DNA from 2 places in the Streptomyces griseiscabiei genome. Region 2 is predicted to be linked to the other one. Evidence: predicted binding sites of a transcription regulator. Region 2 holds the regulator's gene; the other holds the start of a gene.
The links. The regulator HspR, encoded in region 2, represses chaperone genes until heat shock. The targets are predictions, from matches to a motif close to TTGAGNNNNNNNNNCTCAA.
Positions count from the first base shown of each region.

Region 1: a site for HspR is predicted at 11,890-11,908, ahead of lon (endopeptidase La). Genes of this name have one in related genera too.

Region 1 covers NZ_JAGJBZ010000002.1:371,765-386,645, forward strand. Annotated here, with positions in the region: gene J8M51_RS19250 (multifunctional oxoglutarate decarboxylase/oxoglutarate dehydrogenase thiamine pyrophosphate-binding subunit/dihydrolipoyllysine-residue succinyltransferase subunit) at 1-1,713, opposite strand, end outside; gene J8M51_RS19255 (HAMP domain-containing sensor histidine kinase) at 2,127-3,281, opposite strand; gene J8M51_RS19260 (response regulator transcription factor) at 3,363-4,100, opposite strand; gene J8M51_RS19265 (spermine/spermidine synthase domain-containing protein) at 4,232-4,906, opposite strand; gene J8M51_RS19270 (glycoside hydrolase family 3 protein) at 4,969-6,717, opposite strand; gene J8M51_RS19275 (MFS transporter) at 6,748-8,112, opposite strand; gene J8M51_RS19280 (TetR/AcrR family transcriptional regulator) at 8,572-9,207, shown strand; gene J8M51_RS19285 (rhomboid-like protein) at 9,618-10,532, shown strand; gene J8M51_RS19290 (ATP-binding cassette domain-containing protein) at 10,516-10,851, opposite strand; gene J8M51_RS19295 (GNAT family N-acetyltransferase) at 11,034-11,711, opposite strand; gene lon (endopeptidase La) at 11,931-14,339, shown strand; gene J8M51_RS19305 (MarR family winged helix-turn-helix transcriptional regulator) at 14,595-14,881, shown strand, end outside.
Region 2 covers NZ_JAGJBZ010000003.1:298,914-313,794, forward strand. Annotated here, with positions in the region: gene dnaK (molecular chaperone DnaK) at 1-1,022, shown strand, start outside; gene grpE (nucleotide exchange factor GrpE) at 1,019-1,705, shown strand; gene dnaJ (molecular chaperone DnaJ) at 1,760-2,938, shown strand; gene J8M51_RS35260 (heat shock protein transcriptional repressor HspR) at 2,935-3,414, shown strand; gene J8M51_RS35265 (hypothetical protein) at 3,530-5,626, opposite strand; gene J8M51_RS35270 (ATP-binding protein) at 6,135-8,972, shown strand; gene J8M51_RS35275 (C2 family cysteine protease) at 8,969-10,711, shown strand; gene J8M51_RS35280 (DUF6406 domain-containing protein) at 10,793-11,074, shown strand; gene J8M51_RS35285 (DUF6406 domain-containing protein) at 11,388-11,651, shown strand; gene J8M51_RS35290 (hypothetical protein) at 11,844-12,350, shown strand; gene J8M51_RS35295 (sugar ABC transporter substrate-binding protein) at 12,892-14,049, shown strand; gene J8M51_RS35300 (hypothetical protein) at 14,336-14,854, shown strand.

The sequences.
Region 1 (14,881 bases), on a different contig from region 2:
GTCGATGACCGCGTCGAGCAGCGGGATGACGGACTCGCCGCCCTCCAGGCTGAAGCGCTTCTGGCCGACGTACTTCGTCTGCAGGAAGGTCTCGAAGGCCTCCGCCGCGTTCAGCCGGCGCAGGATCCGCAGCTGCTCCTCGCGCTCCGGCTTGCTGTGCGGGCGCTCGATGCGGTCCTGGATCCAGCGGCGCTGCTTCGGGTCCTGGATGTGCATGAACTCGACGCCGGTGGTGCGGCAGTACGAGTCGCGCAGGACGCCGAGGATGTCGCGGAGCTTCATCAGGGACTTGCCGGAGAAGCCGCCGACGGCGAACTCGCGCTCCAGGTCCCACAGGGTGAGCCCGTGCTCGGTGATGTCCAGGTCGGGGTGCTTGCGCTGGCGGTACTCCAGCGGGTCGGTGTCGGCCATGACATGGCCGCGGACCCGGTAGGAGTGGATCAGCTCGAAGACCCGTGCGGCCTTGGTGACGTCGTCGTCGTGGCTGGCGTCGATGTCCTTGAGCCAGCGGACCGGCTCGTAGGGGATGCGCAGGGCCTCGAAGATGTCGTCGTAGAACCCGCCCTCGCCGAGCAGGTAGTTGGCGACGATCCGCAGGAACTCGCCCGAGGCGGCGCCCTGGATGACCCGGTGGTCGTACGTCGAGGTCAGCGTCATGACCTTCGAGATGCCCAGCTTGTTCAGGGTGTCCTGGGAGGTGCCCTGGAACTCGGCCGGGTAGTCCATGGAGCCGACGCCCATGATGACCGACTGACCGGGCATCAGACGCGGGACCGAGTGGACGGTGCCGAGGCCGCCGGGGTTGGTCAGGGAGACCGTGACACCGGTGAAGTCGTCCATCGTCAGCTTGCCGTCGCGGGCGCGGCGGACGATGTCCTCGTAGGCCTGCCAGAACTCGAAGAAGTTCAGCGTCTCGGCCTTCTTGATGCCCGCGACGACCAGCTGGCGGTCGCCGTTGGGCTTCACCAGGTCGATGGCGAGGCCGAAGTTGACGTGCGGCGGCTTGACGAGGGTGGGCTTCCCGTCCTTCTCCGCGTAGTGCCAGTTCATCGACGGCATCGTCTTGATGGCCTGCACCATCGCGTAGCCGATCAGGTGCGTGAAGGAGATCTTCCCGCCCCGGGCGCGCTTCAGGTGGTTGTTGATGACGATGCGGTTGTCGAACAGCAGCTTCACCGGGACCGCGCGCACGGACGTGGCCGTGGGCAGCTCCAGCGAGGCGTTCATGTTCTTCGCGACCGCGGCGGCGGGGCCGCGCAGCGTGATGAACTCCGGGCCCTCGGCGGTGGCGGCGGCGGGCGCGGCCTGCTTCGCAGGGGCGGCGGCGACCGGCTTGGCCGGTGCCGGCGCGGCGGCCGCGGGCTTCGCGGGGGCCGGGGCCGGAGCGGCCGCGGCGGGCTTCGGCGCAGCCGGGGCGGGGGCGGCCTTGGCGGCGGGTGCGGCCTGGGCCGGGGCGGCGGGGGCCGCCGGTGTGGTGGTCGCTGCGGCCCCCGCGGCCGCAGTGCTCGCCGGAGCCGTGGCGGCAGGTGCGCCTGGCTTGTAGTCGGCGAAGAAGTCCCACCAGGCTCGGTCCACCGAGTTCGGGTCCTGGAGGTACTGCTGATAGATCTCGTCGACGAGCCACTCGTTCGGACCGAAGGCCGCAGCGGGGTTCTTACCCGCTTGGTCTGCGTCGGTCGAGATGCTCGAGTTACTGGGGGACTGTGGCGACACGGCGGCAACCGCCCTCTTCCGCTTCACAAGGTGATGGACAGCGGGAATCAAGGCTACGCCCCTGTGGCCGTGAAGGTCAGGCCGAGTCCGCTCTTCGTCGCGTAAGTCACATTGGAAAGCGTGTTTCGGGGGTGGAAATGGCGGGAAACAAGCGTGGTTCCGGTCCGGAAGGGGGGTGAGGGGTGCGGGCCGGGCATGCGTCGGGTGGGGCCTGCGGGTATGTGTACGCGGCCCTCTGCCCGAACGCACCTGATCACGCGTGTCCGGCTGGGCGGATCGGGCGTGGATCTTGTGGCTCCGGTTCGAACTTTACGTCAACTTGGCAGAGATGTAAGCCCCGGGAGAATGAGCGATATTCGGCAATGGTGGGGGGATTCAGCCAGGGGTGATGTGGGTATCCCGGGCCGGCGCTCCTAGAAGGTCGCCGTTCCCTGGGGACGTGAGGGGGCGCCGGGGAGGACGACCTGGATGCGGCAGCCCTTGGGCGACTCGGCCACGCCGATACGGCCGCCGTGGAGGTCCACCGCCCAGCGGGCGATGGCGAGGCCGAGGCCGGTGCCGCCGTCGCTGCCGGGGCCGTGGGGGGAGCTGACGGCGCCGCGGTTGAAGCGTTCGAAGACGCGGTGCCACTCGGACTCGGGGATGCCGGGGCCCTCGTCCAGGACCTCCAGTTCCAGTGACTCCGGGGCGGGACCCCGCCGGGCCTTCACCGTGACACGGCCGTGGGCCGGGCTGTGCTTGACCGCGTTGTCGATGAGGTTGGCGACGACCTGGTGGATGCGTTCCGGGTCGGCGTTGGCCGTCAGCTCCGGCGGGTGCACGTCCAGGTGGAGGTGGACGTCGGTGCGGGTGTGCTTGCCGGAGTCCGAGGCGACGCCGCCGCGCGCGGAGGCGACCATCTGGGCCTCCTTGAGGACGCCCGAGAGATACGGCCACACCTCGAAACGGCGGCGGCGCAGCGGGACCACGCCGTTGTCGAGGCGGGACAGGTCCAGCAGCGTCTCGACCAGGCGGCCCAGGCGTTCCGTCTGCTTCAGGGCGGTGCGCATCGTCTCGGGGTCGGCCTGGGTGACACCGTCGACGATGTTCTCCAGGACCGCGCGCAGGCCGGCGATGGGCGTGCGCAGCTCGTGCGAGACGTTCGCCACCAGCTCCTTGCGCTGGCGGTCCTGGGCCTCCAGCTCGTCGGCCATGAGATTGATCGTGTGGGCGAGGTCGCCCAGCTCGTCCCGCCGGTTCTCGCTGACCCGGCGGGTGTAGTCGCCGCGCGAGATGGAGCGGGCGACCGCGTTCATCTCGTCCAGGGGGGCGGTGAGTGAATGCGCCACGAACTGCGTTATCAGGAGTGTGGCGATCATCGAGAACACCGTGATGAAGCGGAGCTCCGTCTTGGTGTGCACGGCGATCATCGACAGACCGGTCGTGATCAGGACCGAGATGACGACGAGCGCGCCGAGCTTCGTCTTGATCGAGAAGGGGCGCACACCGCCGAGCGGGCCCGCGCCCTTCCGCGGCTGCGCGCCACCGGGAATCCGGTTCCGGGACCTCGGGTCACCGACTCCGCTCATCACGCCACCAGCCCCCTGTGCCTACGTACCGACGTACCTGCGCGCCCGTGTGTCCGCTGCGCACGCGGTGCGGGCACGGGGTCAGGGATTGGGGGTCTCCAGGGCGTACCCCACACCGTGCACCGTGCGGATCCGCTCCGCGCCGATCTTCCGCCGCAGCGCCTTGATGTGGCTGTCCACGGTCCGCGTCCCGGACGCGTCCGCCCAGTCCCACACCTCGGCGAGCAGCTGCTCGCGCGAGAGTACGGCACGCGGGGTGTTCGCGAGACATACCAGCAGGTCGAACTCGGTGGGCGTGAGGTGCACGTCCTCGCTGCGGACCCGGACCCGGCGCTGCGCGTGGTCGATCTCCAGCTCGCCGAGGCGCAGGATGCCCGAGCGGGGGGTGGTGGCGGCCAGCGCGGCGCGCTCCACCCGGCGGAGCAGGACGTGCACACGGGCGGCCAGCTCCCGCATGGAGAACGGCTTGGTCATGTAGTCGTCGGCGCCGACGCCGAGGCCGACCAGCATGTCCGTCTCGTCGTCCCGGGCGGTGAGCATCAGCACGGGGACGGGCCGCTGGGCCTGGACGCGCCTGCACACCTCCAGACCGTCGAAGCCGGGCAGCATGATGTCGAGGATCAGCAGGTCGGGCTGCCAGGCCTCCGCGGTGTCCACCGCGGCCGGGCCGTCGGACGCGGTCTGCACGACGAAACCCTCGGCGCGCAGGCGGGCCGCGATGGCGTCGACGATCGTCGGGTCGTCCTCGACCACGAGCACCCGGCGCTGTGCGCCCGGCGTCGCCGTGGTGTTGCTGTGGGTGGTGTGTGTCTGCTCCATCGCCCGCCCCTGTGTTGCTTTCCGGAATCCGTGGGGTGATCCCTTGACTACGCATGGCTGCGCATGACTGCGATTGACGCTTGAATGATCGGCGTCAGGCAAGCAGGGTACGGGCAGTCACCGCACCAGGGCTATCCAGGTCGGATCGCGAGGTGCACCACGTCCGGAACTCCTCGGGCAACCGGGATCTCTTCGGTACGCACCTGCTGGAACCCGGCATTCCCCAAGGTTTCCTCGAATTCCGCAGATGGCCGGGCCGACCAGACGGCAAGCACCCCACCAGGTCTCAACGCCCTTGCGCAGCTTGCCAGTCCGGCGGGCGCGTAGAGGCTGTCGTTGGCCTCGGAGACGGTCCAGTCCGGGCCGTTGTCGATGTCCAGGCAGAGCGCGTCGAACGTGGCGGATGTCTCATTGACGTACTTGACGAGATCGGCTTCGACGATCTCCGTACGGGGGTCCGCGAGTGCTTCGGCGGACACCTCGGACAGCGGTCCGGCGCGGTGCCAGTCGATGACGGAGGGTTCGCGTTCGACAACTGTGATCGGACCCCAGCGCGGATCCGCGGCGGCGTGCGCCAGCGAGAAGCCGACGCCCAGACCCCCGATGAGCACATGTGGCCGAGAACGGCCGTCCAGGGCGTCGAGGGCGGCGTCGACCAGCAGCCGTTCCGAGCGGCCGTCCGAGGTGTCCATCAGGAAGCATCCGTTGGCGATGATCTGCAGCAGTTCCCCGTGCCGCCGCAGCACCACTTCGCCGTAGGGGCCCTCGCGTCGGTCGATGACTTCGGGTTCGTCGGTGATGGGCATCCGCCCATCCTCGCGCGCCGGGGACGCGGGGGCGGCCGAATTACGTCGCGGGGCGCGGGACTTCAGAGGGTCAGGCCGTGGCCGTAGGGGAAGAGGGGGTCGGCCGTGTCGTTGGGGACGTCCGGGCGGGACGCCTCCACCGCCGCCATGGAACGCGGGAGTTCGAAGGGCAGCCGGCCCTCCGCGCGGGCCCGGCCGAAGGCCACGTCGAGCAGGGCCGCGTCCGAGGCGCCGTAGTCGGCGACGAGCGCGGCGGCCCGCGCGGCGATCTCCGGGAGCACGGCGGGCCGTTCCAGGTTGACGCAGACCAGTGTGGGCACGGCCGCCAGCAGCGCGAGGATCTCCCGCAGCCGCTCCTCGCCGAAGGCCAGCGACCCGGAGTGGAAGAACGACTCGAAGAAGCCGGGCCGCTCCTCGTACGGCGTCCGCAGCCGCAGGACGGCCACGTCCGCGTCCGCCGGATCGGCCACGACATTGCCGTACCGGGACGCCGTCTGCGCGCCCACGCCCTCGACGTACAGGTTCGGCCGGTCGGTGAGCGGGAGCAGGGAGCGGTTGGTGAGGACGGTGAGCGAGCGGCGCTGGGCGGTCTCGCCGAGGGTGGTGAACTCGGCGGCGCCCACGGTCTCCTCGGCGCGGTCCGGGTCGGCGTAGCGCCGCTCGAAGAGGCCGAGGACGAACTTCTCGCGCAGCAGCCGGCGTACGGAGGTGTCGATCCGTTCCTCGGCGATCCGGCCGGAGCGGACCAGTTCGACGATCACCTCGGGGCACTGCTCGCCGCCGAACTGGTCGGCGCCCGCGGCCAGGGCCTTGGCGGCGCGCTCGGCGACGGTGAGATGTTCGACGCCCCAGGCACGGGCCTGGTGCAGCTCGCCGCCGATGGGGGCGTCGGTGAGCAGGCCCCAGTCGGTGCAGACGACGCCGTCGAAGCCGAGGCGTTCGCGCAGCAGACCGGTGAGGACGTCCCGGTTGAAGCCGAAGCCGACCTCCTCCCAGCCGTCCACGCCGATCGGCTGTCCGTAGTACGGCATCAGCTGTGAGCAGCCGGCCTCGATCGCCGCCCGGAAGGGCGCGAGGTGGTACTCGCTCATGCCGCCGGGATAGATCTGCTCCTTGCCGTGCGGGAAGTGCGGGTCCTCACCGCCCTGTTGCGGGCCGCCGCCGGGGAAGTGCTTGACCATGGCGGCCACCGAGCGCGGGCCGAGCCGGGGCCCCTGGAGACCGCGGACGTACGCCCGGACCAGGGCGCTCGTCACCTCGGCGGACGAGCCGAAGGTGCCGGACTGACGGGACCAGCGGGGCTCGGTGGCGAGGTCGATCTGCGGGTGCAGGGCGACCCGGAAACCGACGGCGAGGTACTCGCGGCGGACCGTGTCGGCGAACCGCTCCACCAGCTCCGGTTCGCCGATCGCGGCCAGACCCAGGGGTTCGGGCCAGGCCGAGAAGGCGCCGGAGCCGAAGGAGGCGCCCGGGTGGTCGGTGAAGGCGTGGCGCGGGTCGGTGGAGAGGGTGACCGGGATGCCCAGCCGGGTGTCCGCCGCGAGCGCCTGGAGCCGGTTGACCCACTCGGCCGTCTCCCGGACCCCGTACCGGCCCACGAGGTTGAAGTGGGTCAGACGGCCGTCCGCGACCAGGTCCGTGGTGCCGTGCCGGAGGAACGGTCCGTCGCCCGTCTCGGCCAGTGACCCGTCGGGGTTCATGGTGAGCATCGCGTGGAAGAGCTGGCCCGCCTTCTCCGCGAGGGTCATCCGGGCCAGGAGGTCCTCCACGCGTTCGTCGACGGGGCGGTGCGGGTCGCGGTACGGGAGCATGCGATTCCTTGTACGAGGGCTCGGGCGGCGCTACTTGACCGAGCGGACGAACTGGACGGCGAGGGCGCCCGCGATCGAGGCGAGCGCGCCGAACAGGAACAGCGCGCTGTAGTTGGCGCCGGTGCCGCCGATGGCCAGCAGGCCCGGGGCGATGATCGGGACGAGGGACTGGGGGAGGGCGTTGCCGATGTTGAGGACGCCCATGTCCTTGGCGGACTCCTGCGGATCGGGCAGCACGGCGGCGGCCAGCGCCATGTCGACCGAGAGATAGAGCCCCTCGGCGAAGCCGAAGACGACCATGGCGAGGAGATACGTCCCGAAGGTGTGGGCGGTGGCCATCAGCGCGAGCCCGGCCGCCATCCCGAGCGAGGAGCCGAGGACGTACGGCTTGCGGCGGCCTGAGCGGTCGGAGAGCTGGCCGCCCGCGATCGAGCCGACGACGGTCGCGGCGACCATGACGAGCATGCCGACGAAGAACCTGTCGGCGACCTCGGTGCCGTCGTAGCCCATGCGGTCCATCAGGAAGTAGACGGAGTAGCTGGTCACACAGGCGGCGCCGGTGAAGACCAGGAAGCGGCCGACGAAGTTCCACATGAAGTCGGGGTGCCGGCGCGGGTTCACCCAGAAGCTGCGCAGGAACTCCTTGAGGCTGTACGGCTCGAACGCGCCGGTGCGCGCCGGGCGGTCGCGGTCCTTGACGACCACGCTCAGGAAGCCGACCGAGGCCAGGCCGATCAGCCCGGGCACGAGGAACGCGAGGAAGAGCGAGCCGCTGAAGAGCTGGGCGAGTCCCGCCCCTGCCACCAGGGACAGCGACAGCGTCATGCCGACGATGCCGGAGACCCGGGCCCGCTGCCGGTCCGGTACCAGGTCCGGTACGCACGAGGTCAGCGCGGCGAGGGTGGCGTTGATACCGAGCTGCGCCACCGCCCAGCCGAGCATCAGGGTGAGCACGCTGCCGCCGAGGGCGACGATCAGGAGACCCGCCAGACCGGTGACCATGCCGCCGAGCAGCCAGGGCCGCCGCCGGCCGAATCGGCTGGTCGTACGGTCGGACAGGGCGCCGAAGACCGGGTTGGCGAGCATCGCGAGCAGGGCGCCGACGGAGAGCACCCGGCCGAGGGCCGCGCCCCGGCTCGCCTCCGGGACGATCTGGTTCACACGCAGGGCGAGGGTGACGACGACCGGGGTGAGGACCGCGAGATAGGTGCCGAACTGGGCCAGGGCCAGACCGAGGACGAGTCGGGCGGGGGCGTTCTCGATCTGCCGGGGGAGGTCGGGGGACCCGGGGGGTCGAAGGGACTGCGGTGGCTGAGGGGACTGTGGGGGCTGAGGGGACTGCGAGGGTCGTGGGGTCGCCTTGCCGAGCGGGACGGCGTCCGGGGTGACGGCCATGGGCTCTCCTGGGGGACGAGGGCGGCTTCGCTGCCGCGCAGGCCCGTTCAGGGAAGCAGCAAAACCGAGTGGGTACTAGGTTTGCTGCAAGTGGCCACAATCACGCGGCACATGGCTTGAAAGAAGAGGTCGTTGACTCGTGTAACCGCCGGTCCGCGAGGGCGGTTCGAGGCCGTGCGACGGGGGCTGGGGCTGCCCTAGGGCCTGTCTTCAAATTCCCGCCTGCCCCGCGACGCCATGCACGCTCCCCCACTCTCGGCTTCGCTCGAGCGGGAGGTACCCCCACCGCCGCACCGGGCCCTGACCCGAGTACGTCCAGTACGCGGGTCAGGGCCCGGCACGCCAAGAGCACGCTCCCCCAGTCTCGGCTTCGCTCGACCGGGAGGTACCCCCACGACGCCGCGGGGCCGCCCTTCGGGCGACGACGGGAATTTGAAGACAGGCCCTAGGGTGGCGGACATGGTGCGAAACCGGAGGCCGCAGGGGTCCGGCACGCGTGGCTCGTACGCCGTCGGGGACGAGCGGCGCCTGCGCATTCTCGAAGCGGCCGTCGAGCACTTCGCCCAGCGGGGTTTCCACGCCTCCTCCCTGGCACGGATCGCCGACGATGTCGGCATCACCCAGGGCGGGCTGCTGCACCACTTCCGCAGCAAGGAGGATCTGCTCGTCCAGGTGCTGGAGCGCATGGACGAGTCCGACCGGGAGCGGTTCTTCTCCAAGGAGTTCGATTCGGCGGCCCAGATGTTCGCCGCGCTCGTGCGGCTCGCCGAGTACAACAGCGCGCGGCCGGGCCGCACCCGGATGTTCAACGTCCTGGCCGCCGAGGCGGGCGACCCCGGTCATCCCGCCCACACGTACTTCGTCAAGCGGTACGCCGAGGTCGTGGACACCGTGGCGGGAGTGCTGCGGCGCGGGGTGGACGCCGGTGAACTGCGGGCCGGCACGGATGTCGTGGCCGTCGCGCAGGAACTGGCGGCGGTGATGGACGGGCTGCAGATCCAGTGGGTGCTGGACCCGAAGGGGTTCGACATGGCGGGGCGGTTCCGGGCGTATACGGAGCGGGTGGCCCGGGAGATCGGGGCGGACGCGGCCTAGGGCCTGTCTTCACATTCCCGTCGTCGCCCGAAGGGCGGCCCCGCGGCGTCGTGGGGGTACCTCCCGGTCGAGCGAAGCCGAGACTGGGGGAGCGTGCTCTCGGCGTGCCGGGCCCTGACCCGCGTACTGGACGTACTCGGGTCAGGGCCCGGTGCGGCGGTGGGGGTACCTCCCGCTCGAGCGAAGCCGAGAGTGGGGGAGCGTGCATGGCGTCGCGGGGCAGGCGGGAATGTGAAGACAGGCCCTAGGGCCCTTCTGACGGATCTTCGCGGCGTCGGAGATCCACCAGAAGGGCCTAGGGGCACCGGCGGCTGTCGAGTTGCTGTGAATCGTGGCGCGGGTGGCGGGGGTCACAGACAAGGGACCGGCGAGGCGTCGAAGGTGGGGTGAACCGGAAGGAGCGCCTCACCTTGGACGCCGCCGAGACCGACGCTGTTGGGACCGACGCTGCCGAGACAGACGTCGCCGGGACCGACGCTGCCGGGACCGGCGCCTCCGGGACCGCGACCGCCGCGCGACCCTTCCTCGACGGCATCCCTCGGCAGGCGGGTGCGGTGCCGGCCGAAGTGGCGCGACGCGAGGACGAGCCCGAGGGCGAGCCCGCGGGGCTCGAAGAACGCGTGCCCGCCCCGCGCACGCGCCCCCCGCTCCCGCGCCCTTGGCGGCTGCTCCCCACGCCCACCGGTACGCCCTTCACCTTCTTCTACGCCGCCGTCCTGCTGGGCACCTCGCTGGTCGCCGCGCACGCCGATCCGGCGCTGGTGCACGCGCTGCACCAGGGCTCCAGCACGGACGTGGCGCACCTGGTCCGGACCCCGGTGCTGGTGCTGTTCGCCAGCGCGCTGTGGGTCGCGGGCGGGGTCGGATCCCCGTACGCCCTCGGTTTCGTGCTGGTGCTGACCGCGCTGGAACGCCGGGTCGGCGGGTGGCGCACGGCCGCGGTCTTCCTGCTGGGCCATGTCCTCGCCACCCTCGCGACCGAGGTCCCGGTGGGCTTCGCCGTCCTGGCGGGCCGTCTCCCCGACAGTTCCCTCCACCGTCTCGACTACGGCATCAGCTTCGGGGTGGCGGCGAGTGTGGGCGCGTTGGCGGGGCTGCTGTCGCCGTGGCTGCGGTGGCCGATCCTGCTGTGCTTCGGCGGCATGCTGGTGGACGACCTGTTCGCGTACGCGGACCCGATGACGAACTGGGGGCATCTGATGTCCCTGGCCATCGAGGTGGCGACCTGGCCGGTGGTGCGGAGTTGGCGGCGGGCGCGGCAGGCCGGGCCGGTGGGCCCCGGGGCGGGGACGGGGCGGGCTCAGGCCGTCACGACCGTCGCGTAGCCGCCGCCCGCGCCCAGCGCGTCCAGCGGGCCGTGGAGGCGAGGCGGCCGGAGCGGAGCACGGTGACGTCGTCGCACGGGTCGAGCCCGGCCGTCGGCTCGTCGAGCAGGAGCAGTGTGGGCGCATCGACGATGGCCTGCGCGATGCCCACCCGCTGTTTCATCCCGCCGGAGAGGGTACGGAGCCTGTGCCCCAGCCGGTCGCCCCGGTCGACGGCCTCCGCCGCCCTGGTGACCGCCTCCGCGATCCGCCCGCCCGGCATCGCGCGCAGCCACGCCGCGTACGCCAGGAACTCGCGGACCGTGCAGCCGCGGAGCACATCGATGGATTCACCGCGTGAGGTTGCGCAGGTGGCGGCGTCGTACCGGCGGGGAGGTGCGCCGGTGGCACGAGCGGCGCTCGTGCGCCGGTCGGGGGTGCGTGGAGGGCGCGTGAGGGGCGCGTACGGCGGTGCGCGCCGACCGGTGCTCCGGATCGGCGGCGCTGTTCCGTGCGCCCGGGTCACGGCCGCCCGTCGCCCGCCCGCCCCGTGAACCTCGCACTCGTCAGCGGCGCTTCCACCCTCCACCCCAGTGCCTCGTACAGCGCCCGCCCGTCCGGTGTGCCGGCCAGGACCCCGGTCTCCGCGCCCTGGGTGAGGGCGGAGCGGGTGAGGGTGTGGAGGACGGTGGTGGCGAGGCCGCGGCGGCGGTGGTCCGGGGACGTCTCTATCTGGTCGACGACGGCGGTCGCCCCGGTGGGGGCGATCTGGCCGCGGGCGGCGAAGGAGCCGTCGGGCGCGGCGATCATCACCCGGGTCACCCCACCGGTCGACCAGGTGCGCAGCCGGTAGCCGTCGGGGAGGGGGCGGGACGTGGCCGCGGGGGTCCCGTGCGTCCTCAGCCGGGTCGTCATCAGGCAGCCCGGCTCGGGGTCCACCCACCAGCCCTCGCCGAGCCAGGGCGTCACCCTCGACGGCTCCGCGAAGACCTTGAGCCAGACCGCGGCCCCGGTGACGGCGTCCGCGACCTTACGGACCGCCGCCTCCGTCACCTCCTCGTTCGTCGCCCCGAGGACGTGGCGGGTGACGTGGTGGGCCATGCCCATGTCGATCGTGCAGCCCCACGGCTCGGCCACCGGCGGCGCCGCACCACGCGAGACCACCCATCCGTCGACCCAGGCCCGCACGATTCCGTCCACCACGACCTCCGTGTGTGTAGGTGAGTAAGTAGGTAAGCAATCAGTCGGTAATAGGTGATGTTGGAAAGAGAGTATTACTCATGGTGGAGCGGGCGGGTGTGACCGTCGGTCTCCGGGGTGCGTGATCGCCCACAGCGAACGGGCCGCCCCTCGGGGAACATTCCTCGGCTCATGTGCATTGAGTCGGCATAGCTCAACTTGACTGCCTAGGGAGAGATCATGGCATCGACGTCCGCACCGCTCACCCTGCCCGTGCTGCCGCTCGACGAGGAGGTCGTGCTGCCGGGAATGGTGGTGCCGTTGGACCTCAATGACACAGATGTACGGGCCGCGGTGGAGGCCGCGCAGGCGGCGGCCCGGGCCGAGCCCGGGAAGCCGAAGGTGCTGCTGGTGCCGCGGATCGACGGGGCGTACGTGAGCACGGGTGTGCTCGGGACCGTCGAGCAGGTCGGACGGCTGGCGGACGGCGACCCCGGCGCGCTCATCCGCGCCCTCGGGCGGGTGCGGATCGGGGCCGGGACCACCGGGCCCGGCGCCGCCCTGTGGGTCGAGGGGACGCGGGCCGACGACAGCGTGCCGGAGCCGCTGCCCGGACAGGTGGCCGAACTCGTCAAGGAGTACAAGGCACTTGCCACCAGCTGGCTGCGCAAGCGCGGCGCCTGGCAGGTCGTGGACCGGGTGCAGGCGATCGACGACGTCTCCGCGCTCGCCGACAACTCCGGGTACTCGCCCTTCCTCACCGTCGAGCAGAAGATCCAGCTCCTGGAGACCGCCGACCCGATCGCCCGGCTGAAGCTCGCCACCCAGCAGCTGCGCGACCACCTCGCCGAGCAGGACGTCGCCGAGACCATCGCCAAGGACGTCCAGGAGGGCGTCGAGAAGCAGCAGCGCGAGTTCCTGCTGCGGCGTCAGCTCGAAGCCGTCCGCAAGGAGCTGCGCGAGCTGAACGGCGAACAGGACGGCGAGGAGTCCGACGACTACCGGGCCCGCGTCGAGGCCGCCGACCTGCCGGAGACGGTCCGGGAGGCCGCCCTCAAGGAGGTCGACAAGCTGGAGCGGTCCAGCGACCAGTCCCCCGAGGGCGGCTGGATCCGGACCTGGCTCGACACCGTGCTCGAACTTCCCTGGAACGAGCGAACCGATGACACTGGCGCGTACGACATCCGGGGCGCCCAGCGGGTGCTCGACGCCGAGCACGCCGGTCTGGAGGACGTGAAGGAGCGCATCACCGAGTACCTCGCCGTGCGCAAGCGGCGCGCGGACCGGGGGCTGGGTGTCGTCGGCGGGCGGCGCGGCGGTGCCGTGCTCGCCCTCGTCGGGCCGCCCGGTGTCGGCAAGACCAGCCTCGGCGAGTCCGTGGCGCACGCGATGGGCAGGAAGTTCGTCCGGGTCGCGCTCGGCGGTGTGCGCGACGAGGCGGAGATCCGCGGGCACCGGCGTACGTACGTCGGGGCGCTCCCCGGACGGATCGTCCGCGCCATCAAGGAGGCCGGGTCCATGAACCCCGTCGTCCTGCTCGACGAGATCGACAAGGTCGGCTCCGACTTCCGGGGCGACCCGGCCGCCGCGCTGCTCGAAGTCCTCGACCCCGCGCAGAACCACACCTTCCGGGACCACTACCTGGAGGTGGAACTCGACCTGAGCGACGTCGTCTTCCTCGCCACGGCCAATGTGCTGGAGGCCATCCCCGAGGCCCTGCTCGACCGGATGGAGCTCGTCCGGCTGGACGGGTACACCGAGGACGAGAAGGTCGTCATCGCCCGGGACCATCTGCTGCCCCGTCAGCTGGAGCGGGCCGGGCTCGGCGCCGACGAGGTCGTCCTCGACGAGGGCGCGCTGCGCAAGCTGGCCGGCGAGTACACCCGCGAGGCGGGCGTGCGGAACCTGGAACGGTCCGTGGCGCGGCTGCTGCGCAAGGTCGCGGCCCAGCACGAACTGGGGCGGCGGGAGCTGCCGTTCACCGTCACCGAGGGGGAGCTGCGCGGGCTCATCGGGCGCCCGCACCACGTACCCGAGTCGGCCCAGGACCCGGCGGAGCGGCGGACGGCGGTGCCGGGTGTCGCGACCGGGCTCGCGGTCACCGGCGCGGGTGGTGACGTGCTGTACGTCGAGGCGTCGCTCGCCGACCCGGAGACGGGCGCGGCGGGGCTGACCCTCACCGGCCAGCTGGGCGACGTGATGAAGGAGTCCGCGCAGATCGCGCTCTCCTTCCTGCGCTCGCACGGCGCGGAGCTGGAGCTGCCCGTCGCCGACCTCAAGGACCGGGGTGTGCACATCCACTTCCCGGCGGGCGCGGTCCCCAAGGACGGCCCGAGCGCCGGCGTCACCATGACGACGGCCCTCGCCTCGCTGCTGTCCGGGCGGCTGGTCCGTACGGACGTGGCGATGACCGGTGAGGTCTCGCTGACCGGGCGGGTGCTGCCCATCGGCGGCGTCAAGCAGAAGCTGCTCGCGGCGCATCGGGCCGGTGTCACCACCGTCGTCATCCCCAAGCGGAACGAGGCCGACCTCGACGACGTCCCCGCGGAGGTGCTGGACAAGCTCGACGTCCACGCCGTGACGGATGTCCGGCAGGTGCTGGAGCTGGCGCTCGCGCCGGCGGAGACGGCGGTGCCGGCGGCGGCGTGACGGGGTGAGGTGGGGGGTGTCCGGGGTGCGTGCCGGGTGCGGGTGCGTGGGGCTTCTCGCGCAGTTCCCCGCGCCCCTGAAGAGCAGGGGCTGCGCCCCGTGCTTTTCAGGCCCGCAGGGGCCTGTTGCTTTCAGGGGCGCGGGGAACTGCGCGACCAGCCCCCACCGGACCCGCGGGCGCCCTGGACCCTGTCCGCCCCCCACCTGCGAAATACTGACCCGCAGGTACCCGCAACAGGAATCAGGAGCCCCCACGTGCAGGACGAAGGCGGAATCGGCGACGGCGAAGGCGGCGGTGTCGGCGCCGATCTGCCGGTGAGCGGGATGGACCAGGCGTACCTCGCGCTGGAGCGGGAGCTGACGGTCCTGTTGCGGCGGGCCCGCGCCAAGTCCGGGGAGATGGCCCGCGCCGTCCACCCCGACCTGGAGTCCGCCGCCTACGGCCTCCTCGCCCGCCTCGACGAGGCCGGCCGCCTGCGCGCCACCGAACTCGCCGCCTTCATCGGTGTCGGCAAGGCCACCATGTCCCGTCAGCTCCGCGC
Region 2 (14,881 bases):
TGACGGCCGACCTGCTGGAGCGCTGCAAGACGCCGTTCCACAACGTCATCAAGGACGCCGGGATCGCCCTCTCCGAGATCGACCACGTCGTTCTCGTCGGCGGCTCCACCCGTATGCCCGCCGTCGCCGAACTGGTCAAGGAACTGACCGGCGGCAACGAGGCCAACAAGGGCGTCAACCCGGACGAGGTCGTCGCCATCGGCGCCGCCCTCCAGGCCGGTGTCCTCAAGGGTGAGGTCAAGGACGTCCTGCTCCTCGACGTCACCCCGCTGTCCCTCGGTATCGAGACCAAGGGCGGCATCATGACCAAGCTCATCGAGCGGAACACGACGATCCCGACCAAGCGGTCCGAGATCTTCACCACCGCCGAGGACAACCAGCCGTCCGTGCAGATCCAGGTCTACCAGGGCGAGCGCGAGATCGCGGCGTACAACAAGAAGCTCGGGATGTTCGAGCTGACCGGTCTGCCGCCCGCCCCGCGCGGTGTCCCGCAGATCGAGGTCGCCTTCGACATCGACGCCAACGGCATCATGCACGTGACCGCGAAGGACCTGGGCACGGGCAAGGAGCAGAAGATGACCGTCACCGGCGGCTCCTCGCTGCCGAAGGACGAGGTCGACCGGATGCGCCAGGAGGCCGAGAAGTACGCGGAGGAGGACCACGCCCGCCGCGAGGCCGCCGAGACCCGCAACCAGGGCGAGCAGCTGGTCTACCAGACCGAGAAGTTCCTCAAGGACAACGAGGACAAGGTCCCCGGTGACATCAAGACCGAGGTCGAGGCGTCCGTCGCCGAGCTGAAGGACGTGCTCAAGGGCGAGGACACCGCCGAGATCCGCACCGCCACCGAGAAGGTCGCGGCCGTCTCGCAGAAGCTCGGCCAGGCCCTGTACGCCGACGCCCAGGCCGCGCAGGCCGCGGGCGGCGAGGCCGGCCCCGGCGCCGGTGACGCCAAGGCGGACGACGACGTCGTCGACGCCGAGATCGTCGACGAGGACCGTGACCGCAAGGACGGTGCCGCGTGACGGAGGAGACCCCGGGCTTCGACGAGCAGCAGCCGCAGTCGGCTCAGCCGCAGCAGCCTGATGTCCCCTCCGGCTCGAACGACGCCGAGCCGAAGGCCGCCCCCCAGGAGGGGGCGGCCCCGGCCGGGGACGCGGCAGCGGCGGCCCAGGTGGCCGGTCTGACGGCACAGCTGGACCAGGTGCGTACGGCGCTCGGTGAGCGCACGACGGACCTCCAGCGCCTCCAGGCCGAGTACCAGAACTACCGTCGCCGGGTGGAGCGCGACCGGATCACGGTCAAGGAGATCGCCATCGCGAACCTCCTGACCGAACTCCTGCCCGTACTCGACGACATCGGCCGCGCGCGGGAGCACAGCGAACTGGTCGGCGGCTTCAAGTCCGTCGCGGAGTCGCTGGAGACCGTCGCGGCGAAGATGGGACTCATGCAGTTCGGCAAGGAGGGCGAGCCCTTCGACCCGACGATCCACGAGGCCCTGATGCACAGCTACGCGCCCGACGTCACCGAGACGACGTGCGTGGCGATTCTCCAGCCGGGGTATCGCATCGGCGAGCGCACCATCCGCCCCGCGCGGGTGGCCGTGGCCGAGCCGCAGCCGGGGGCGCAGACCGTCAAGGCCGAGGGCTCCGAGGAGCAGACGGCGGCGGCCGACGACAAGGAGAGCGGTGGCCCGGACGAGGGCTGACGCCGACGGCGTACACGGTGGCGTGCACGGTGAGTGGAAGGAGGGACGTCGCGGATGAGTACCAAGGACTTCATCGAGAAGGACTACTACAAGGTCCTCGGCGTCCCCAAGGACGCCACCGAGGCCGAGATCAAGAAGGCGTACCGCAAGCTCGCCCGCGAGTTCCACCCGGACGCCAACAAGGGGAACACCAAGGCCGAGGAGCGCTTCAAGGAGATCTCCGAGGCCAACGACATCCTCGGTGACCCCAAGAAGCGCAAGGAGTACGACGAGGCCCGCGCCCTCTTCGGCAACGGCGGCTTCCGCCCCGGACCCGGCGCCGGCGGCGGCTCGTTCAACTTCGACCTGGGCGACCTCTTCGGCGGCGGCGCCCAGGGCCAGCAGGGCGCGGGCGGCTTCGGCGGGGGCATCGGCGATGTCTTCGGCGGCCTGTTCAACCGGGGCAGCTCCGGCACCACCCGGGTGCAGCCCCGGCGCGGCCAGGACATCGAGTCCGAGGTCACGCTGAGCTTCACCGAGGCCATCGAGGGCGCCACCGTGCCCCTGCGGATGTCCTCGCAGTCGCCCTGCAAGGCCTGTTCGGGCACCGGCGACGCCAACGGCACCCCCCGGGTGTGCCCGACGTGCGTCGGCACCGGGCAGGTCGCGCGGGGCTCCGGCGGCGGTTTCTCCCTGACCGACCCCTGCCCGGACTGCAAGGGCCGCGGACTGATCGCCGAGCACGCCTGCGACATCTGCAAGGGCTCGGGCCGCGCCAAGTCCTCCCGCACCATGCAGGTCAGGATCCCGGCGGGCGTCTCCGACGGCCAGCGGATCCGGCTGCGCGGCAAGGGCGCCCCCGGTGAACGGGGCGGCCCGGCGGGCGACCTGTACGTCGTCGTCCATGTCGACCCGCACCCGGTGTTCGGCCGCAAGGACGACAACCTCACGGTGACCGTCCCGGTGACCTATCCCGAGGCGGCCCTCGGCGGAGAGGTCCGGGTCCCGACCCTGGGCGGACCGCCGGTCACCCTGAAACTGCCTCCGGGCACCCCCAACGGCCGTACGATGCGGGCCCGGGGCAAGGGCGCCTTCCGCAAGGACGGCACCCGCGGGGACCTGCTGATCACGGTCGAGGTGAGTGTCCCGCAGGACCTGTCGGGGAAGGCTCGTGACGCGCTGGAGGCGTATCGCGAGGCGACCGCGGGCGAGGACCCGCGAGCGGAGCTGTTCCAGGCCGCGAAGGGAGCATGAATGTGATGGACGGCCGCCGTAGACAGAATCCACTGGGTCGGGCGTACGAGCTGACGGAAGAGACACCGGTGTACGTCATCTCGGTGGCCGCCCAGCTCTCCGGTCTGCACCCGCAGACCCTGCGCCAGTACGACCGTCTCGGCCTGGTCTCCCCGGACCGCACCGCCGGGCGCGGCCGTCGCTACTCGGCCCGTGACATCGAACTGCTGCGCACCGTCCAGCAGTTGTCGCAGGACGAGGGCATCAACCTGGCCGGCATCAAGCGCATCATCGAGCTGGAGAACCAGGTCGCCGCGCTCCAGTCCCGGGTCGCCGAGATGGAGGCCGCCCTCGACGGCGCCGCCGCGGCCATGCGCCAGCGCGAGGCCGCGGTCCACGCCTCCTACCGGCGTGACCTGGTGCCGTATCAGGAAGTGCAGCAGAGCAGCGCGTTGGTGGTGTGGCGGCCGAAGGGGCGGCAGCCAACCGCGGACTGACCGCCCGAACGTCCGAAGTACGCGCGGGGCCCGGAGGTTCACCTGAACCTCCGGGCCCCGCGCGTAGCTGAAACGACCAGCCCTCCTGATCCGATTCAGCGTTCCTCGCGGTCCGTCACCGAAAGCCGCCGCCCTGGTGTCCGGGCTGGTTCGGCGGAGTGACCGGGGTCCGGCCGGCCGGAGGCTGCGACTGAGGTGGCGGGGACGGCCACGCGGGCTGGTGAGGCGTGGGCGGGTACGGCTGCTGGGGTGTCACCGGGGGCTGGATGGACGTGTGCGGCTGATGCTGCGGTACGGACGCTCGCTCGGCGGGGGCGGGGCTGTGCTGCTGCGGGGGTGTGTCGACTTGGGGAAACGGCTGGGTACTGACCCGGTCGAGCAGGACGATGTTCGGGTTGCAGTCCCCGGCGTGCACCTGCACGGCCCCGCCCGCCTGTCGCTCCACCACCAGCAGGCTGAACTCGGCGAGAGCCTGGAGCTGTGTGGGTTCGAGGGCGTACTCGTAGACGCGCTGCCGCCCGGTGGCCAGGCTGGTGCTGTCGCTCTCACCCGTTGTGCGGGTCGTGGACTCGTTCGTGCCGTGCGTGACGGTGGTGGAGACGCCGGACGTCGTGCTGTGACTGCGGCCGGAGTTGGTGGAACTCGCCACCGAGAGCGGGTTGAAGGCGCCCTGATAGGTGGAGGAGCTGTTCCGGCCCCGGGTGACGGAACTGCTCTGGGTCGTGCCCCTGCTCGTGGACGAGCCGAGCGTGCTGGCGATGGACGTGTTGACGGTCCGCCCTTCCGTGTCCGTCAGGGTGTGCAGGACGAAGGAGTGGTGACGGCCCATGAAGTCGGCGGCGATCATGGCCTCCTGATGGTTTCCGAGCCGCATGAAGCCGACTGTGCCACCGCCGATCAGCTGCTCTCCCGCGTCCCTCAAGTGTGCGTGCACAAAGGTGAGTTGAGCGCCGTGCCGCTCGCAGACCTGAGCCAGCTGTTCGAGATGGCGCCGCTGCAGACCCTGCTCACCGAGAGCCACGATCACGGACGGGGCGGCCTCCTCGAAGGAGGACAGCCTCCGCATCACGCTCTGCACGGCCAGGTCGGCCAGCAGCTCCGTGCTCGCCGAGCCGGCCCCGGGGTCGAGAGCGACACAGGTGAGATATCCCGGACCGCGCCCCCCGCGCGCCGTGCCCAGTTCCACCAGTGGATCCACGAAGGACACCAGCCGGAACAGGCTGTCCCGTATCTGGTCCTTGTTCTTGTCGCTGAACAGGTCGTCCGCGATGATGTTGCGCTCGTCCCTGCTCAGCACCTTGGTGTCGTCGTCCTCACCGATCAGCACACGCAGCCCGGCGCCCAGCCGGGCCAGGGAGACGTCGGCGCCCAGCACGCCGCACACCTGCGTGAGAACCCGGGCGTAGACGGCCCGCTCGGCCCGGCCGGACTCGGCGTTGTCACCGTTCATGGCCTCGACCAGGGCCTGCACCAGCTCGTGCGGTGCGAGGGCGCTGACGATGCCGCTTTCCGCCATCCGGCTGGGCAGCAACTGCACATCCACGGGCAGACCGCAGACTTCGGCGAGCACGGACAGCTCGCGGCAGATCAGGGCCTGTGTCAGGTCCAGCACGATCAACGGCCGGTGGCGCAGAGTCGAGGTGCCGAAGACCGAGAGGAAGCCCTCGCGGCCGCGCTGGCTGCCCCCGAAGATGTCCAGCCGCCGGGTGTCCGGGTCGTAGGGGAGTGTGCCCCAGGCGTCCATGCCGCCGATCCACTGCTGCTGATGGCTCTCGTGGAACTGCCGACGCTGGTGCCAGGACTGCCACGCGTGCTGGAAACGCTGTTCCTGTGTGGTCTTCTGCGCCGCGCGGGCGCGGGTGGCGGAGCGCAACTGCCATGAGGCGTAGGCCAGGTGAGCGGCCCCGAAGGCGATCACGGCCGCACTGATCGCGTTCACGGCGGGGCCGACAAGGAGGCTCAGCAGATAGCACACCACCGCGGCACTGACACCGAAGGCGAGCGCGGACCGCAGGCGGGCCTTGCGGCTGAGCCGGGCGGCCTCCACGCGGGTGTCGTACTCGGCAGGCAACTCCTCACGCTCGGGCTCGGGCTCGACGAAGGGCTGACGCAACGACTCGGGGTCGCGGTGGATCCAGCCGAGGCGCTGGCCGGGGTCGAAGAGGCGCTGATAACGGCCGAGAGGTCCCGACTCGGTGCTTACGACGGTCATGAGTGGGGCTCCCGGCCGGTCAGGCGACAGAGGTCTCGGGCGCGCAGGCGCCAATGGAACAGTGGATGCGTGGACATGAGCCCGGCCGGGACACCCTCATCGGGCGAGGGCGGCAGAAGATACGCCTGTGTTGATTGAACTCGCCTCCATGCCCGCCGAAGCGGAGAGCCAGCTGATGATCCACAGCCGGGACATGCTGCACGAAAGCACGTTCCCAGTCCAGCGATGGTGCCCGGAGCGACGTCACAGTTGCAAGGCTTGGCCCTCGGCGCGCGCGACTCTAAGGTGTAGGCGCAAGATCGACAACAGGGGGGGAAGTTGCCAACAAAGCCGCTCGTGCACGAGCCTGCCCAACTGAAGGATCCCGCCCTTTCTTTCGCGCTGCCGGACATCTCCGGCAGCGACTTCAAGCCGTACGGAAGCGGGCCCGCGTATGCGCGTCCCGTACGCCCGACCCGTTACTGCTGCTACGCGATCCGCGGGCAGCGGGCGGGAGGGGTCTGATCCCATGGACCACACGGCTTCCGGCGGCACGTGGCAGCGTTTCGCCGGCATGGAGACCTGTCTGCTGCGCGAGGTCCCTCGCGGGCGGCCTGCCGAGGACCGGGCCCCCGGGTCCGGCGACGACCTGCACGCGCAGCGGCTCGCCGCGCTGATCTCCGCCCATCACACACGGCGGTTCCATGACCCGGCAGGCGGCGCGGTGTTCGTCGGGTGGGCACGCCGGGCGGTGGACCGGCCGATCGACGTCCTGATCGGGGGGAGCGCGCTGCTCGGCGGCCGGGCGGACGCGGACGGCGGCGATACGGCTCTCCTGCGGCTCCCCGCCGGAGCGCGCGGACTCGTCGTGCCGACGGGGGCGGCGGCCTCCCTGCTCGCGGAGTTCCCCCACTGGAGCGTCGTCGAGGGCGTGACCGACGGGCTTCTCGTGGACGACGCGGTCAATGCCACGGGAGCGGCCAACGCCACGGGGCCGGGTGCCGCCCGCCTGCGGCCCACCCTGGAGGACTGTCTCCTCGGGGTATGGCAGGAACCCTTCGCCTGGCTGGTGTTCGCCGAGCCGGTGGCCGACGCCGATCTCCATGAACTCACCGGTGATGTCGCCGACGAGCAGCGCAGGGCCCAGTCCAAGGCGGACGGTTCGCCCGAGTACGCCATCGCGGCGGCCCGGTTGGAACGCCGGCACAAGGAACTCGCCAAGGCGTCGGCCACCGGACTGTGGAGCATCCGGCTGCTGGCGGGAGGACGTACGGCGGAGGAGGCGACCCGGGTGGCCGCGCTGGTCTGCGCATCGGCGGACCTGGAGGGCCTGCCGTACGCGCTCCGCCCGACCGGACGGGTCGCGGACCTGGCCTCGGCGCTCGGCGGAGTCCTCCCCGCTCCCGAGCAGTACCCCTTCCACGCCGGTTCCGACCTGCTCGCGACACTGGCCCGGCCGCCCGCCCAGGAGATACCCGGCGTACGGTTCGCCCTGCGGCCGGAGTTCGACGTCACTCCGGAGACCACCGGGCGACCCGCTGCCCCCGACGCTCCGGCGCCGGTCAGCCTCGGCTCGGTGCTCGACCGCAACCGCAGGCCCGTGGGCGACCTGGAGCTGACCCGTTCCACCCTCAACCGGCACACCTTCGTGTGCGGGGCGACCGGCGGCGGCAAGTCCCAGACCGTGCGGGGTCTGTTGGAGGCGGCCACTCAGGTGGGCATCCCCTGGCTGGTGGTGGAGCCGGCCAAGGCCGAGTACCGGTTCATGTCGGCCCGGCTCGGCGACACGAGCGAGGTCGTCGTCATCAAACCCGGCGACCCCGACGCGCTACCGGCCGGCCTGAACCCCCTGGAGCCCTCGGCGTACGCGAACGGCGAGCGCTTCCCCCTCCAGACGCATCTCGACATGGTGCGCGCGCTGTTCCTGGCCTCCTTCGACCCGCAGGAGCCGTTCCCGCAGGTCCTCAGTGCCGCACTGACCCGCTGCTACGAGGACCTGGGCTGGGACCTCACCCTCGGCGAACCGCTCGTCCCCGGCACCGAACCGCGCTATCCCACGTTGGAGGACCTGGAGCACATGGCCCTGCGCGTCGTGACGGACATCGGCTACGGCAAGGAGGTCGCCGACAACGTCCAGGGCTTCATCAAGATCCGCCTCGCCAGCCTGCGGCTCGGCACGACGGGGCGCTTCCTGGAGGGAGGCCGTCCGCTCGACTTCGGTGAACTGCTGCGCCGCAACGTCGTCTTCGAGATCGAGGACGTCGGTGACGACAAGGACAAGGCGTTCCTGATGGGCACGATCCTCATCCGCCTCGTCGAGTACCTGCGCATGGAACAGCGCGTCACGCGCCGACTCTCCTTTCCCCTGCGCCACTTGAGCGTCTTCGAGGAGGCGCACCGGCTGCTCCGCCGCGTGGAGGAGGGCGGCGCGGGTGCGCACGCCGTGGAGATGTTCGCGGGTCTGCTGGCCGAGATCCGGGCATACGGCGAAGGGTTGATCATCGCCGACCAGATCCCCTCCAAGCTCCTTCCCGACGTCATCAAGAACACCGCGGCCAAGGTCGTCCACCGCCTCCCCGCCCAGGACGACCGCGAGGCGGTCGGCGCGACCATGAACATCACGCCGGCCCAGTCCGAGTACCTGGTCACCCTTCGGCCGGGCGAGGCGGCGGTCTTCACGGACGGCATGGACTACCCGCTGCTGGTGCGTATGCGGGACGGGACGGCCCGCGAGGACGCGGGCGCGATCCGCCCGGCGTCGGCGGCCACACTGACGGGCGATCGCAGCCGCACGTGCGGCCCCTGCTGCACACCGGATCCGTGCACCCTGCGTGATCTGCGCAGGGCCCAGCGGCTGATGGACCAGCCCGAACTCCGGATCGCGTTGTGGGCGGAGATGGCGGTCGCGGCGCATCTGCTCGGGTGGACCACGCCACTGCCGGGCGAGGTTGTGCGGCGGGCCCTGGAGCCGCACCGGGGCCGTCTCCTGGACTGCGCGATCGGCCAGGCCGTCGACCGCGCCGTACACAGCCGAGTGGGCGCGCCCGCGGCCCCGGAGGCACTGGCCGAACACGTGGCCGCGATGATGCGCGCCCAACTCGACGGACAGGATCCATGTCCGGTGGCGGAGCCGCGATTCAAGGCGGCGAAGGGTACGGGCACCAGGGCCTACTACCACGGACGCCTCGCGACGCCGTCCGTGCTGGAACGGATCGTCGGGTGTGCGGATCCTTCGGAGAGGTGGTCCGAGCAGTTCTCCCGAGTCCTCACCTGCTTCGAACGGGTACCGAGGCGGACGCGGGGTGACCGGCCGGTCATGAGCAGGGGGCACGAAGTGACCGTCGACATCAAGGGGTCCGGGGCGTGAGTGAGCTTCAAGGGGCCGACCGTTCGCCCGCGCCGGAGGCGGCCCCCCGGCCGTGGGAGTCGGCGGACACCGCCGCACCGCCGGAACCGGAGACCGCGGAGTCCTTCCCCGACTCGGGTGACGACACGCTTGGTGGCCAGCCACTGGAACCAGGCGAACCCGCTGAACCGGAGGAGCCCGCGGAGCCCTGGGAACCTGCGGAGTGGGGGCAGCCGGAGGAGTCGACGGAGTCTGCAGAGCCGTCGGAGCCCAACGGGCCTGAGGCTTCGGAGGAGCCAGAGGAGCCAGAGGAGCCAGAGGAGTCGACGCAGTCCGCAGAGCCGGCGGAGCCCAACGGGCCTGAGGCTTCTAACGATCAGAACGATCAGAACGATCAGAACGATCAGAAGGATCAGGAGGAGCCGGAGGGCCCCAAAGAGTCCGAAGACTCGGAGGATCTTGAAGAGCCGGAGGCGACGGAGGAGTTCGCAGATCCGGAGGAGCCCGCGGAACCTGAGGACCTGGCAGATCCGGAGGAGCCACAGGGCTTCGAGGAGCCGGAAGTTCCCGGGGAGTCGGAGAACACGGAGAACTCGGAGGACCCGGAGGAGTTCGCAGTCCCAGAGGAGCCTGAGGAACTGGAGGCGGAAGGCCCTTCGGAGCCGGAGCCGGAGGAACACACGGAGCATGACGCCGCTGACGGTGATGACGCCGCTGACGATGCAGACGGGCTCGCCTCAGTGGACGGAGAGCCGGAGTCGGCCGATTCCCCGGACGGTGAGCAGGGGACGGAGGACACCGAAGAGGGCGGCTCGGTGGAGCCCAGCGACTCCGGTGACACCATTCAGGAGACCGTCGATCGACCTCCCCTCGCGAACATGCGTTTCGACAAGGGCTTTGAGATCAAGGGCCTGACATATGGGGACCCGATCAACGAGAACCCCGCGGGCAAGGTGCCGCTCTTCGACGGACCGCCCACGCGGGAGCAGACCGCACAAGGCCGGTTGGGCGACTGCGGTGTCATCGCGTCGATCGGAGCCGTGGCCGGCCACAGACCCGAGGTGATCACGAACGCTGTTCAGGAAAATTCCGATGGCACCTACACGGTCTCGCTGTACGGCGCGGCTTTCGGCGCGGACGGCATCTGCCGAGCCACGGAACGACGGATCGAACTTCTCGTCAAGCCCGACCTGCCCATTGTCGAGGGCAACCCGAGCACGCCGGTCTTCGCGGCGTTGAGAGGTTCCGCGTGGGGCGCGGTACTGGAGAAGTCGATGGCCGGTGTCGACCAGACATGGGAAGACGGTCGCAGGAGCGGATGGGAGACGATCTGGCAGGCGAACCCCAAGTCCGGAGCCTCCGACGGCCCCATCCCGGCCGGCTACGAGCGGCTCAACCAGGGCCTCGACCAGTGGGGCCAGGCCGAGATACTCACTCAGCTCACGGGCAAGGACAGCGCCGTGTACCGATTCCCCCAGGGCGCGGACGCAGACACCGCGCTGGAGAGCCAGCTACGGCAGCGACTCGCGGACGGCAAGCCGATCCTGGCCGCAACGCGTCCGCTCGACACGGAGGCGGGGGAGCAGGCACTGCCGAACAATCTGGTCGCCGGGCACGTGTACGAGGTGGTCGGTGCGGAGGACGGCTTCGTGCGTCTGCGGAACCCGTGGAACATGGCTCACCCGGAGCCGGTGAAGGCCGAGGAGTTCATCGAGAGCTGCAGCTACAAAGGGTGGGGCTACTACGCCACGCTCGCGTAACTCACCTTGGCGAACAAGGGCGTATCCGGACGTACCGGAACATGCGGAAGTATCCAGCGCACGGAGAGAGGGAAAGAAGAGATGCAGGACGAGTTGGTCATTCACTCCGGACAGGTCACCACCACAGTCGGAGGTGGCCGTATCGGTGGGTTGAGCAGTGCTCCCCCCACCGGATCGGAACGGGCCGAGGCGAGGCTCGCCATCAGTGAGGTGGACGGCACGGAACGATATGAGCAGCTTCACGTGGGCGACACCTTCGAGGTGGACGGCGAGGCATGGCGCCTCACGGACATCCGGTACTCGAGTGCCGGGCAGTGGGCGGTCGTGGCCGTACCGGCGGTTTCGGCTCTCCCCGACGCATGAGCCGAGGCGGTTCGACGGCGCGGGACCGGTCCGACTTCAGGTGATCTGCACACCTGTCACACATCAGCCGGACGACGGAATGCCGATCCTGGTGGGAAACCGGGAGGCGGACGCGGAACTGGCGAGGTGACACTGCTCCCGCGGGGCACCGCTCCGAAGCCATCGAGAACGCCGTCCCCGCGCTGGAGGTGCACCTGCGGCGGCAGCTCGCGGACAGCAGAACGATCTTGGCCGGTGATCGGTGAAGGGCGGCCAGGGCATGCGGACAACCCGGAAAACACTCCCGCTCGGAGTATGTGGAGAGGAGATTCGTATGACACGGGACAAGTTGGTGATCCGCTCCGGGCAGCTCACGAGGACCGAAGAGGGAAAAGTCGGAGGGGTGAGCAGCGCATCGGCCACCGAGTCGCGACCTGCCCGCGTGAAGCTGGCGGTTGTCGACGCCGACGGCACGGAACACAAGGAGCGCCTGGGGCTGGACGACACCTTCCCCGTGGGCTCGGAGACCTGGCGCTTGATGGACGTCACGCACTTCGCCGACGGCAGGTGGGCGGCCGTGGCGGTCCCGCAGACGTAGCCGTCTCGATCACTGTGCCCGAGGATTCCACCTCCCCGGAGACACCCGACGCATGACGTGGCCATGATCACCGGCCGGGTCGCGGGGCCGATCGGGAAGGTGCCCCGTGGTCGGCGCCGGGTCGCTGAACCAAGGGGCCGGGGACAGCGTCTCACCAGGGGAAACGCGTACATCGGTGTCGGGGAGGCGCACATGGCCATGGTCGGACTGTTCTGGATCGCCGAGGACGGCGGGGTGTACGTCGGGGCGCGGCCGGAGGGGTACGGGTACGGGGTGCGGCTGACGCGGGACTGGGTGGAGGCGCTCGGGACCGACCAGAGCGCCGTGTGGGGCTGGTCGGAGATCCGGTCGGTCGCCGTGCGGTACGTACGGATCAGGTCCGGCGCCAGGCTGCTCGCCACCACGGCCGTCGACCTCGCCCTCAACGCCGTCGCGGGGGGTGGTGACGCCGCGGCTGCGTTCGAGGTGCACCTGGAGACCGCCGACAGGACCGTCGAGCTGAACGCACAGCTGGCCGCTTCCCTCGGCGGCTACGTCCAGTCCGAGTACGACCTCTCCGTCGCCCTGCTGGAGCGCCTGGCGGCGGGTACGGCGGAGGTCGACACCCTCGCGGAGTGGGGCCGCGTCCACGCCGCCGAGGGGACCCCGCGGCGCGAGGTGCGGGAGGCCCTGCTGCGGACGTGGGCGACCGGGGACTGAGCCGCGAGCCGGCGCGTGCCGTGCGGGGGCGGCTGGTCGAGGAGCGTGGGCGGCTGCCGCTCATCGAGGACCGGGCCCCGCATGAGGTCCGCGTTCACGTGAGGTCCGCCACCCGGCGCGTACGTCCCGTCGAGCGGTGGTGCTGACCGACACCGTGGGGACGGCGCTGATCCCGGACGCCGTCGAGCCCGGCCCTCGCCCTGGCCATGTCCGACCCGTCGGCGATCGGCCACCCCGCTGACCTGCGGCCCGCACCTCCAGGACTTCCGCCCGCACCACTACGAACCCCCTTCGTCCTCAACCCCCGCCCGTACGGCACCCCTTGATGACGCGGCGGAGTCGGCGACAGCCGCCGGCCCCCGTTCCGTGAAGGCCGAGCGGCGACAGCGGGGGCCCTTTGCTTTACCCTCTTCACACCGAGACCACACAAGGCTGTTGTCATCTCGTTAAGTGATTAGTCCTTGACGCTGAGGTGATCACCGCGTTGGCTTTCAGCCACCTGGGTCGCAGTTGCTGCACCCACGCCCGGAAGGCCCTTGATGTGAACGCCCGTACCACCCGCACCACCCCCAGCACTCGTATACGTCGTCGCACCACCGCTCTGCGCCGGACCGCCACCGCCCTCGCCGCCTCGGCCGCGGCCGTCTCCCTCGCCTCCTGCGGGGTCGTGGACGTCGGCGACAGCGCGGAGGCGAGCCCCACGAAGGGCGACGACATCACGGTGGGCGTGCTGTTCCCCGACAAGGACACCAAGCGCTACGAGCAGTTCGACTACCCCAACATCAAGAAGAAGATCGCCGAGCTCACGGACAACAAGGGCGTCACCAAGTACGCCAACGCGGAGAAGGACCCGGAGACCCAGAACACCCAGATGGAACAGATGGTGGCCGACAAGGTCGACATCATCATCGTGGACGCCGTCGACTCCAAGAAGATCGCCCCCGCCGTGCAGACCGCGGACGACGCGGGTATCCCGGTCATCGCGTACGACCGGCTGGCCGAGGGCCCGATCGACGGCTATGTCTCCTTCGACAACGAGCTGGTCGGACAGGTGCAGGGCCGCTCGCTGGTGGAGGACCTGGGCGACAGCGCCGCCAACAAGATCGTCATGATGAACGGGTCGCTCTCCGACCCGAACGCCGCGATGTTCAAGGAGGGCGCGCTCTCCGAGCTGCAGGACAAGGTGACGATCTCCGAGTCGTTCGACACCAAGGACTGGGACCCCAAGGTCGCCAAGGTCAACATGGAGGACGCCGTCGCCAAGCTGGGCGCCGACAACATCGACGCCGTCTACGCGGCGAACGACGGTATCGCCGGCGCGGTCATCGACGTGCTGAAGACCGCCGGTGTCTCCAAGGTGCCGCCGGTCACCGGGCAGGACGCCGACCTGGACGCCGTGCAGCGGATCCTCACGGGCGACCAGTACATGACCGTGTACAAGTCCTTCCCGACGCAGGCCGCCGCGGCCGCCGAGATGGCCGTCGCCAAGGTCCAGGGCCGCTCGATCGAGTTCGACGCCCTGGCCAAGGACAGCATCGACTCGCCGACCACCAAGAAGATCCCGGCCCAGCTGGTGCCCCCGGTCGCGCTGACCAAGTCCAACATCAAGGACACGGTCGTCGCCGACGGCATCTACACCGTCAAGCAGATCTGCACCGCCGACTTCAAGTCCGCCTGCGACGCGGCCAAGCTGGACTGACCCCCGGCCCCCGCCTCCACGCCCCCTCGGCCCGGCAGGGCCACCGCCGGACCGGACCTCGGCCCGGCGGCCCACCCTGCCGGGCCGAACCGTTTCTCCATGGTCTAGGGTGACTGTTTGTCATGTCGTGATCACGGGGGACGACTGTCGCTTGTCTCGGAGCAGTTGGGACAGCCGTACGCGAGGTAGTCGCGTAGTGCGTCGTGCCCTTCCGCTCGCCGAGATCCCAGAGGAACCCTCCTTGCGCACCCCCGCCCGGCCGGACCGGCCCCGCCACCGTCGCCGCATGCCCGCCGCCCTCACCTCGTCCGCCTGCGCCCTGCTGCTCGCCCTCACCGTCTCCGCCTGCGGCGACGACGACGGTGGGATGCTGCCCTTGGCCAAGGACGCGAAGGCGGTCGCCCTCTTCCTGGACGAGCACGTCGGATGCCAGGACACCGACTACTACGTGGGCGACGATCTGCAGGAGTTCCGCGCCGAGATCAGCTACGCGGTCGACAGCGCCGGTGAGTGCGACGTCAGCGAGAACACCGACATGGACTTCGTGCACTTCTCCAGGCTGGGTGACTTCCAGAAGGACGTGGTGAACTCCGAGATCGTCGACGACACCGGCCTGATGGTCGGCATGACCTTCGCCGTCGACGCCGACGACGACAAGGCCGCCGAGGCCCTCCTCGACGCCGGCCTCCTCTACCTCGTCTGCGACCCGGGCGTGGACATACCGAGCACCTACCGGCAGGACGAGGGCGAGGCGGGCTGCGTCCTCACGGACTACGCCCGGCAGGACGAGGAGGAGAACTACTAGGCCTCCACCAGGCCTCCACCAGGCCGT